Regions from separate parts of the Rudaeicoccus suwonensis genome, predicted to be linked through region 2. Evidence: riboswitches for the same ligand, from Rfam matches in the RefSeq annotation. Region 2 holds a riboswitch; the other holds the start of a gene.
What was found. A riboswitch is a leader RNA that binds a small molecule or an ion and turns the genes downstream of it on or off. The one in region 2 is predicted to bind ZMP and ZTP.
Positions count from the first base shown of each region.

Region 1: it holds a riboswitch for ZMP and ZTP, as region 2 does, so the genes downstream of both, BKA23_RS18205 (tetrahydrofolate dehydrogenase/cyclohydrolase catalytic domain-containing protein) here and purH (bifunctional phosphoribosylaminoimidazolecarboxamide formyltransferase/IMP cyclohydrolase) in region 2, are expected to answer to the same signal.

Region 1 is NZ_VIVQ01000001.1:673,203-677,616, forward strand. Features, by position in the region: gene BKA23_RS18090 (MFS transporter) at 1-405, opposite strand, end outside; partial or broken gene BKA23_RS18095 (MFS transporter) at 391-801, opposite strand; gene BKA23_RS03140 (LacI family DNA-binding transcriptional regulator) at 915-2,003, shown strand; ZMP/ZTP riboswitch at 2,074-2,155, shown strand; partial or broken gene BKA23_RS18205 (tetrahydrofolate dehydrogenase/cyclohydrolase catalytic domain-containing protein) at 2,179-2,535, shown strand; gene BKA23_RS17925 (Rossmann-fold NAD(P)-binding domain-containing protein) at 2,604-3,023, shown strand; gene BKA23_RS03150 (error-prone DNA polymerase) at 3,027-4,414, opposite strand, start outside.
Region 2 is NZ_VIVQ01000001.1:800,854-805,267, forward strand. Features, by position in the region: gene BKA23_RS03710 (aminotransferase class III-fold pyridoxal phosphate-dependent enzyme) at 1-2,676, opposite strand, end outside; ZMP/ZTP riboswitch at 2,816-2,894, shown strand; gene purH (bifunctional phosphoribosylaminoimidazolecarboxamide formyltransferase/IMP cyclohydrolase) at 2,926-4,414, shown strand, end outside.

The sequences.
Region 1 (4,414 bases), 130 kb from region 2:
ATGGTGGCCCTCGACGAAGGCCACCGACATCCAGTCGTTGGCAGTGCCTTCGGTGAAGGCCGCGACCAGGGTGACCAGGCCGATCAACAACACGCGACGTTCGCGCCAGGCTCCCCAGTGCGAGCTGGTTTCTTCGGGTTCGTCTGCAGGAGAGTCAATTTCGTGGTCGTCCTCTATGGCGTTGAAGCCGCGCACGCACCAGATGGTGGTGGCGAGGATAAACGCCATTCCGATGAGCACGTGGGCAAGAATCGAGACGTGCGCCGCGGAAATCCCTGCGGCGATCAGGGCGGCGACGACGGTGCCTCCGCTGAAGGCAGCGTGAAAGCGCGGCATGATCGACTTGCCCAGGCCGCGCTCGACGACGGTGCCCTTGAGGTTCATCGCGACATCCCATGAGCCCATCCCGAATCCGGCGACGAACAGGCAGATCGCGGCCAGGGCCACATTGCCGAGGCTGACGCCGATGGCAGCCCCGGCATACCCGGCGGTGGTGGCGCAACTGGCGATCAGCACGGTCCGCAACGAGCCGAGCCGGCCGGCCACCCAGCCGGACAGGGGGAGCCCGGCGACGCTGCCGGCGGACCCGGACAGCAGGAAGAGGCCTAGGCCGGCAGCGGACAGGCCGAGCTGCGCCTTGACGTCCGGGATCCGGGACGCAAAGGTCGCGAACGACGCACCGTTGAGCGCAAAAACCGCAATGACCGCCCACATTGCCCGCTGCAGCGCAACGCTGCGCTGCACGTCGTCCGGCAGGGCACGGGCTGCTGTGCTCGAAGTGGTCATTGGGTTCCAACTCCTGGGTGGATCACGTGCGAGTGGTGCGGGATGTCATCGGTTGTCGTAAGGGATGCGCGTTGGCGCACAATGATTGTCGAATCGATTCGACGAATCGATTCGATAGTCTGCTACCCATGTCAGTGACAGGTCAAGCGGGACGCAACGGTCGAGCCACTTTGCGAGATGTCGCCGAGCTCGCCGGAGTGGCCACCTCGACGGCGTCACTGGTCTTCAGCGGCAACAAGCCGGTGGCTGCCGAAACCGCTGAACGTGTCCGTGCCGCAGCGCTCGACCTCGGGTATGCCGGGCCGCACCCGATGGCATCCTCGTTGCGAAACGGCCGCAGTGGCGTCATCGCGGCGGTCGTCGAGCGGCGAATCCTGCACGCGTTCCGCGATCCGTTCGTGGTGGCCGTGCTCGACGGGCTGGCGCAGGTGGTCGGAGAGCTCGGTTGCGGGCTGTTGTTGCTGCCGGACGTGAGCGAAGGTCATGGTGACCAGGCTCCGCAGCCGTCGCGGGTTGCGGCCGATGCGGTGGTCTTCCTGCTCTGCGGTGAGGAGCACAACGAGCTCGCGGACCAATTCCTCGCGCGTGGCATACCGGTCGTCGGCACGAGTTCGCCCACGGGCGACGAAGTCGTGCGGGTCGAGGTGCCCGAGCGGGCCGCAACCCGCGACGTCGCCCAACACCTGGCGGATCTGGGGCACACACGCGTCGCGCACGTGATGATGCCGTTGCGGTGGGGAAGCGGCCCCGGTCGGCGCACTGTCGGACAGGTGCGCGCGAGCGGCTTCCCTGATACGCGCGACCGCGCGCTCGGCGTGCTGGATGTCTTTGCCGATGCGGATCTCATCGAGGCTGCCGAGGCCGACTTCGCCTCCGGGCGAGCGGCGGCCGACGCGGCGCTGGATGCTCCGTCACCGCCGACCGCGATCATCGCCCAGAGCGACCTGCTCGCCGCCGGCGCAGTGCAGGCCGTGACACAGCGCGGGCTTCGTGTGCCGCAGGATGTCTCGGTCACCGGTTTCGACGGTGTCGCGTTGCCGTGGTTCGACCGCACGCTGACCACCATCGACCAGCGTCCGATGGCCAAGGGGCGCGCGCTCGGGGAGAAGGTGCGCGGGTTGCTCGAGGGGCAGCAGGTCGAGAGCTCCGTCTTCGAAGTCAGCCTGCGGATCGGCGACACCACCGGGCCTGCGCCAACGGAGACGATGCACGTCTGAGGTTGGCGCGCACTACTCGTCGTGGGAGATCCGATCCGGCTCGCGGGTCGTGTCCACCTCACCGGCTACGATCGTGGTGCACGACTGGCGCAGGTGGGTCACCACCGGGGAGTGCACCGCTCGAGATCGCATCGCCCGCCTGGGTGCCCTCATCACTGATGAGGAGTATGTCGAAATGCATTCGCAGGCAAGGCTTTTGGATGGAACCGCAGTGGCGCGCGAGGCGAATGCCACAACTGCGACGCGGGCTGCAGCGTTCGCCCAAAGAACTGGCAGGCGGCCGTTGCTCGCCACTGTGCTCATCGGCGACGACCCCGCGTCGCAGACCTATGTCGCGATGAAGCAACGGCAGTGCGAACGGCTCGGGATCGACTCCCGTCACGTCGCACTGGATGCCGCATGTGCCACGGTCGAGGCCGTTGCAGCAGTCGCTGCACTGTCGGCGGACGTGGTGGTCGACGGGATTCTCGTGCAGCACCCCGCGCCGCGCCAGATCGACGAACGCGCAGTTTGCGAAGCCATCGACCCGAGCAAGGACGTCGACGGTGTCACACTCGCGAGCTTCGCCGCGATGGCAATGGGAGACGACTGCTTTCGATCGTGCATCCCGCCGGAATCGTCGATCTGCTGGCGGCGTATGACATCCCGGTGGCCGGCCGCACTGCGTGTGTGGTCGGCCGTAGCGCGATCCTCGGCAAACCGGTGGCGATGTTGTTGTTGCAGCAGGACGCGACCGTGGCCATCTGTCATTCGCGCACGCCGGATCTGGCCGCAGAGGTCGGGCGGGCTGACATCGTGGTCGCTGCCGTCGGTCGTGCCGAGCTGATCAAGGGGGAGTGGATCAAGCCGGGTGCCGTCGTCGTCGACGCGGGCTACAACGAGGGAAATGTCGGCGACGTCGAATTCGCCACTGCAGCAACACGATCGGCATACATCACGCCGGTGCCTGGAGGTGTCGGGCCGATGACGATCGCCACGCTGATGTCGCAGACGGTCACCGCCGCGGAACGACGCGAATGACGATCACTGGAAGTCACGCGAGCGGGTGCGCACGTGGATGGTCAGGTGTTCGAGCTTGTCCGCCACCAGATTGACGACACCCTCCTTCGACCGTTCGAGTATGCCGCGCACCACCATCGCGGGCGCCGCTCTGGCGATGCGGCGGTGTCGATGCCAGACACCGCGGGACACGATGACGTTGAGGATCCCGGTTTCGTCTTCGAGGTTGAGGAAGGTGATGCCGCTGGCGGTCGCCGGCCGTTGCCGATGCGTCACAACCCCGGCGACATGGATCCGCCGGCCGGTCTCGAAGTGCAGCAACTGGGTGATCGGCAGCACTCCGCGGGCATCCATGTCGGCGCGACAGTGCTGCATGGGATGGTCGGCCGGGCTGATGCCGGTCGACTGCAGGTCGTGCGCCAGCAACTCGCCCAGGCTGAGTTCCGGCAGCAGCGGAGGCTGGTAGGGCACCCGCACCTCCAGCTGGCCGGAGCGGATCGATGCTGCCTCGGCTGACTGCCATAGCGCCGCGCGTCTGGAGCCGGCCATCGAGTCGAGCGCACCCGAGAGCGACAGCGCCTCCATCTGCTCGGTGGTCAGTTCCGTCCGGCGCGCCAGATCGGCGAGGTCGCGGTAGGGCCCACCGAGATTGCGTTGCTGCACGATGCGCTCGGCAGGTGCCGCGCCCAACGCGGTGATGTCGGCCAGGCCGAGGCGCACAGCGTGCTGCCAGTCGCGGCGATGCTCCTGCCAGTCCGGGGGTGCAGCTGCATCGAATTCGCCGATGTCCGTGTGTGCATGATCGTGCAAGCACTCGTCGCGGCCGCCTCGGCGGGCCAGTGCGTCGGCTGACTCGGGTTCGAGGTCGGCGTACACCGACGAGTGGACGATGTCGGGCGACAGTACGGTCACGCCGTGCCGGCGGGCATCGCCGGTGAGGGTCTGCGGGGAGTAGAAACCCATCGGCTGCGCACGCAGCAGGGCAGCCAGGAAGGCCGCCGGGTAGTGCAGTTTGAGCCACGAACTGGCATAGACCAGCACCGCGAAACTCAACGCGTGCGACTCGGCGAAACCGAAGTTCGCGAAGGCCTCGATCTTGTTGTAGATCTCATTGGCGACGTCATCGGACAGACCGTTGGCCGCCATACCGGCGAACAGTTTGGCGCGCAGCGAATCCATACGTTCGACACCGCGTTTGGAACCCATCGCCCTGCGCAGCAGGTCGGCATCGGCGGACGTGCACCCACCGACCGCGATCGCCATCTGCATCAGTTGCTCCTGAAAGAGCGGCACACCGAGGGTGCGCTCGAGCACGTCCTTCAGCAGTGGGTGCGCGTAAGTGACGTCTTCCTGGCCGGTGCGCCGACGGATGTAGGGGTGCACGGCGCCACCCTGGATCGGCCCGGGGCGGA
Region 2 (4,414 bases):
GACGACGAAGTCGACGCTGTCGGCGGTCACGACCAGCGGCGGCTTGATCTTGAGCACGTTGTGACCGTCACCCGTCGCCTGCACGATGCACCCCTCGCGCAGCAGTGACTCGCAGACGTCAGTCGCCAGATCCGTTGCGGGAGTGAAGCTCTCGCGATCCGTCACCAGCTCGACACCGAGGTAGAGCCCGAACCCGTGGACGGCGCCGATGGCCTGGTGACGATCGGCGAGCCGCTGTAGTTCCGTGCGGAAGTGGTCACCGACGACGAGCGCATTGTGTTGCAACTGCTCGCGTTCCATGACATCGAGCACCGCCATACCGATCGCGCAGGACACGGGCGAACCGCCCGCGGACGAGAAGAAACTGCCCTCGGCCGCGAACGCCTCTGCGATCGCGGCAGTGGTGACGACCGCACCCAACGGCTGGCCGTTGCCCATCGATTTGGCGACCGTGATGATGTCGGGCACGACGCTCTGTTGCTCGAATCCCCAGAAATAGTGCCCTGTTCGGCCGTATCCGACCTGCACCTCATCACTGATGCAGACACCGCCGAGCGCGCGCACCCGCTCGTACACACCGGCGAGATAACCATCGGGCAGGGCCACTCCGCCGCCGTTGCCGAAGATCGGCTCGAGGATCACCCCGGCGATCTGGTCGGTGTCGATCGCCGCCAGTTGATCGTCCAGATCCGACAGGTATGCCGCAGCCGAATCCGGCCCGCGGTGGGTGCCGCGGATCTGGTTGGGCGCGTCCATCAGCTCCACCCAGGCAGGTCGCGACTCCATCGCGCGCGGGTTGTCGCCGAGCGAACTCGTCACGGCATCCGAGCCGATCGTCCACCCGTGGTATGCCTCACGCGCGGCGAGCATCCGTGCGCGACCGGTCGCGGTCATCGCCAGTCGCAGGGCGAGGTCGACCGCCTCGCTGCCGCTGTTGACCAGAAAGACCTGATCGAGTCCGTCGGGCGCCAGGGCTGCCAGCCGCTGGGAGAGGGCAGCGCTGCCGGCGTAGTGGAACCGGCTGTTGGTGTTGAGCAGACTCCACTGCCGCTGCGCCGCGCGGGTCAGGTGCGGGTGCGCGTGGCCGGTCGTGGCGACGTTGTTGACCACGTCGACGTAGACATTCGCGCGGGTGTCGATGAGGAATTCGCGCCAGCCGCGCTCGATCTGCGGCGGGTCGTCGTAGTAGTGCTCCTGCACCGCCGCGAAGTGCGAATCACGTTGCTGCAGAATCGCTTCCGCCTGCGGTGCGGGTGCTGCGACATCGGTGCCCACGAGTGGGGAGGGGTCGGGGCAGATGTTGCGCCATACATGCTCGGCGTGGGCCGAGACGAACCGTGGCGGGGTGCCCGGCAACGTGCACGCCTGCAGCCACACAGCGTCAGCGACGACCGTGTTGTTCGCGTCCAAGCCGAATGCTGTGACACCAGAGGGCAATTCGGGCAGTTTCGTGCCTGTGGGCAGCAGCACCTCGATGCCCAGCGCGAAGACGTCGGCGGTGCCTTGCGCGCTGAGTGGGTGCGCCCGGTCGAGGCGATACTCCCCGTACCGCGTGCTGTATGCCGGTGCTTTCCGCGAGAGAGGCAGTCCGTCGTGCCAGGCGTCGGGGGTCAGCCACGCGCCGTCGTCCCAGCGCTCACTGGTGACACCGAGGTCGACGGGTGTCACGGACTCGATGACACCCGTGAGGTCGAGCCTGCGCAGGTGCTGACCGGTGCCGCGGATCAGCCAGGTCATCTCCTCGGCGTCGAGCGCGAGCGCGATCTGCAGCGATCGGCGCTCACCGGCAGAGCGGACGGCGGCATACGAGTTGGTCCCGTCGGCGGTGAGGTCGTCGCTGCACGCGACGAGCACCCCGGTGCGCAGGACGATCAGCGGCCAGACCGCGGTGAGTTCGGCGTCGGTGAGGTTCACGCGTCCGGCGAAGGCGTCGACGACGGCCAGCACGGCGGCCACATCGTCGGAGGTCTTGCCCAGCACGCCGGCGGCGGTCACGGCGAGTTCGGCGCAGCGCCAGCTCAGGCTCAGGTCACCGAAGTCGATGACGGCGGCATCTCCGTCCGGCGTGAGCACGACGTTGTCGTCGGTGACGTCGCCGTGGATCACCTGCAACGGCAGCTGATCCTGCACCGCTTCCAGGCGGGCGGTCGCATCGGCCAGTGTGGACCGCAGCGGCGGTGCCAGCTGGTCGATGACCTCGGTTGCCAGCCGCAGGTCCCACTGAGAACGCCGCTGAGTGCCCGGGTGGTTGAATCCGGCAAGGGCATCGACCACCCGCCCCGCGATGTCGCCGAGCAGTCGGCACTCGGCGGTGCCGAATCCGGCTCTGCCCAGCAGCGGTTCGCCGTCGACATACGTGATCACGTGCGCCAGCAGGTCGTGTCCGTCGACGGTGATCTCGTCCGCCCGGAACACCGGCACCGGTGCCGGAATCCCTGCTGCAGCCATGACAGCCAGGGCCTCGTGCTGAGCGTCGATCGTGTCGCGTTCCCAGGCCGGGTTGACGATCTTGACGACCACCGGGCCGTCGGTCGTGGTGATGCGCAGGTTGTAGTCCTGGTTGGACCCCAGCTCCCGATGAGCGCCCGTGAGGCCCCATTTGGAGCTCGCGACCGCCATCACGGGGTCAGTGCTGATCGGGGGCATCTGCAGGCCACTCAGATTGCCGTCATCCATGCCAGGACATCTCCCGCTCGCACCACATCGGATCGCTCTCCGCAGCAGCTACCAGGTTGCTGCCCGCACCGGTCTGGATCGTATGGCAGCCGCGGGACTTCGCGCGCGTGGTCGGTGAAGCCGATAGGGCCCGCTATCCTGGTAGACACACGACTGGCGCAGGTGGGACACCACCGGGGAGTGACATCCGCAGCGCATCGCCCGCCTGGGTGCGCTCACTGGAAACGCGAAAACGTTACTGGGAGAGTCATGTCACCATCAGCAGCAGACGGCCGCCGCCCGATCCGACGGGCCCTGATCTCGGTCTACGACAAGACCGGTCTCGAAGCTCTGGCCCGCGGTCTGCACGACGCCGGAGTCGAACTGGTCTCCACCGGCGGATCGGCCGCCCTCATCGACGGGCTCGGCATACCTGTGGTGCGGGTCGAGGAGCTCACCGGATTCCCCGAGTGCCTCGAAGGGCGTGTCAAGACGCTGCACCCGCGCGTGCACGCCGGCATCCTCGCCGACACGCGCAAGCCGGAACACCTTTCGCAACTGGACGACCTCGGCGTGGCCGCCTTCGAGTTGGTCGTCTGCAACCTCTACCCGTTCCGTGAGACCGTCGCCTCCGGCGCCACTCCGGATGAGTGCATCGAGCAGATCGACATCGGCGGCCCGTCGATGGTGCGTGCCGCGGCCAAGAACCACCCGAGCGTTGCGATCGTCACTTCCCCCGGCACGTATGACGACGCGCTCGCCGCCGTGGCCGCGGGAGGCTTCACGCTGGAGCAGCGCAAACTGCTGGCGGCGCAGGCATTCGTGCACACGGCCGACTACGACAGCGCCGTGGCCAACTGGATGGGCAATGTCTACGTCGACACCAGCGAGGGCACCGGATTCCCGCAGTGGTCGGGCGCGACGTTCACCAAGGCCGAGACGCTGCGGTATGGCGAAAACCCCCACCAGGCGGCTGCTCTCTATCGGCACTGGCGGGGCGGAATCGCGTCTGCACGGCAGCTTTTCGGCAAGGCGATGTCGTACAACAACTACGTCGACGCCGACGCTGCCGTGCGCGCGGCATACGACCACGGCGACCTGCCCACCGTCGCGATCATCAAGCACGCCAACCCGTGCGGCATCGCGGTCGGGGCAGCCGACGAGAGCATCGCCTCCGTCCACGCCAAGGCACACGCGTGCGACTCGATGTCGGCCTTCGGCGGCGTGATCGCGACCAACCGGCCGGTGACGGTCGAGATGGCCGAGACGGTCAAGGACATCTTCACCGAGGTCGTCGTGGCGCCGGCTTTCGACGACGGTGCCGTCGAGATCCTCAGCGCCCGCAAGGCGATTCGGCTGCTGCAATTGCCTGCCGACCAGGTGGCAGGCGACCCCGTCGAGATCCGGCCGATCTCCGGCGGGATGCTCATGCAGCAGCGCGACAAGGTCGACGCGGTCGTCCGCGACGGGGCCGGTGAGGTCACCGGTGGCGACGACGCGGCGAACTGGCGGCTGGTGTCGGGTGAGCCGGCATCGGCCGAGACACTGACCGATCTGCAGTTCGCCTGGCGCGCCATCCGCGCAGTGAAGTCCAACGCGATCCTGTTGGCGTCCGGCGGTGCGTCCGTCGGTGTCGGGATGGGCCAGGTCAATCGTGTCGACGCCTGCCACTTGGCAGTGTCGCGTGCCGGCGCGGAACGGGCGCAGGGCTCGGTCGCCGCGTCGGACGCCTTCTTCCCGTTCCCCGACGGCCTTGAAG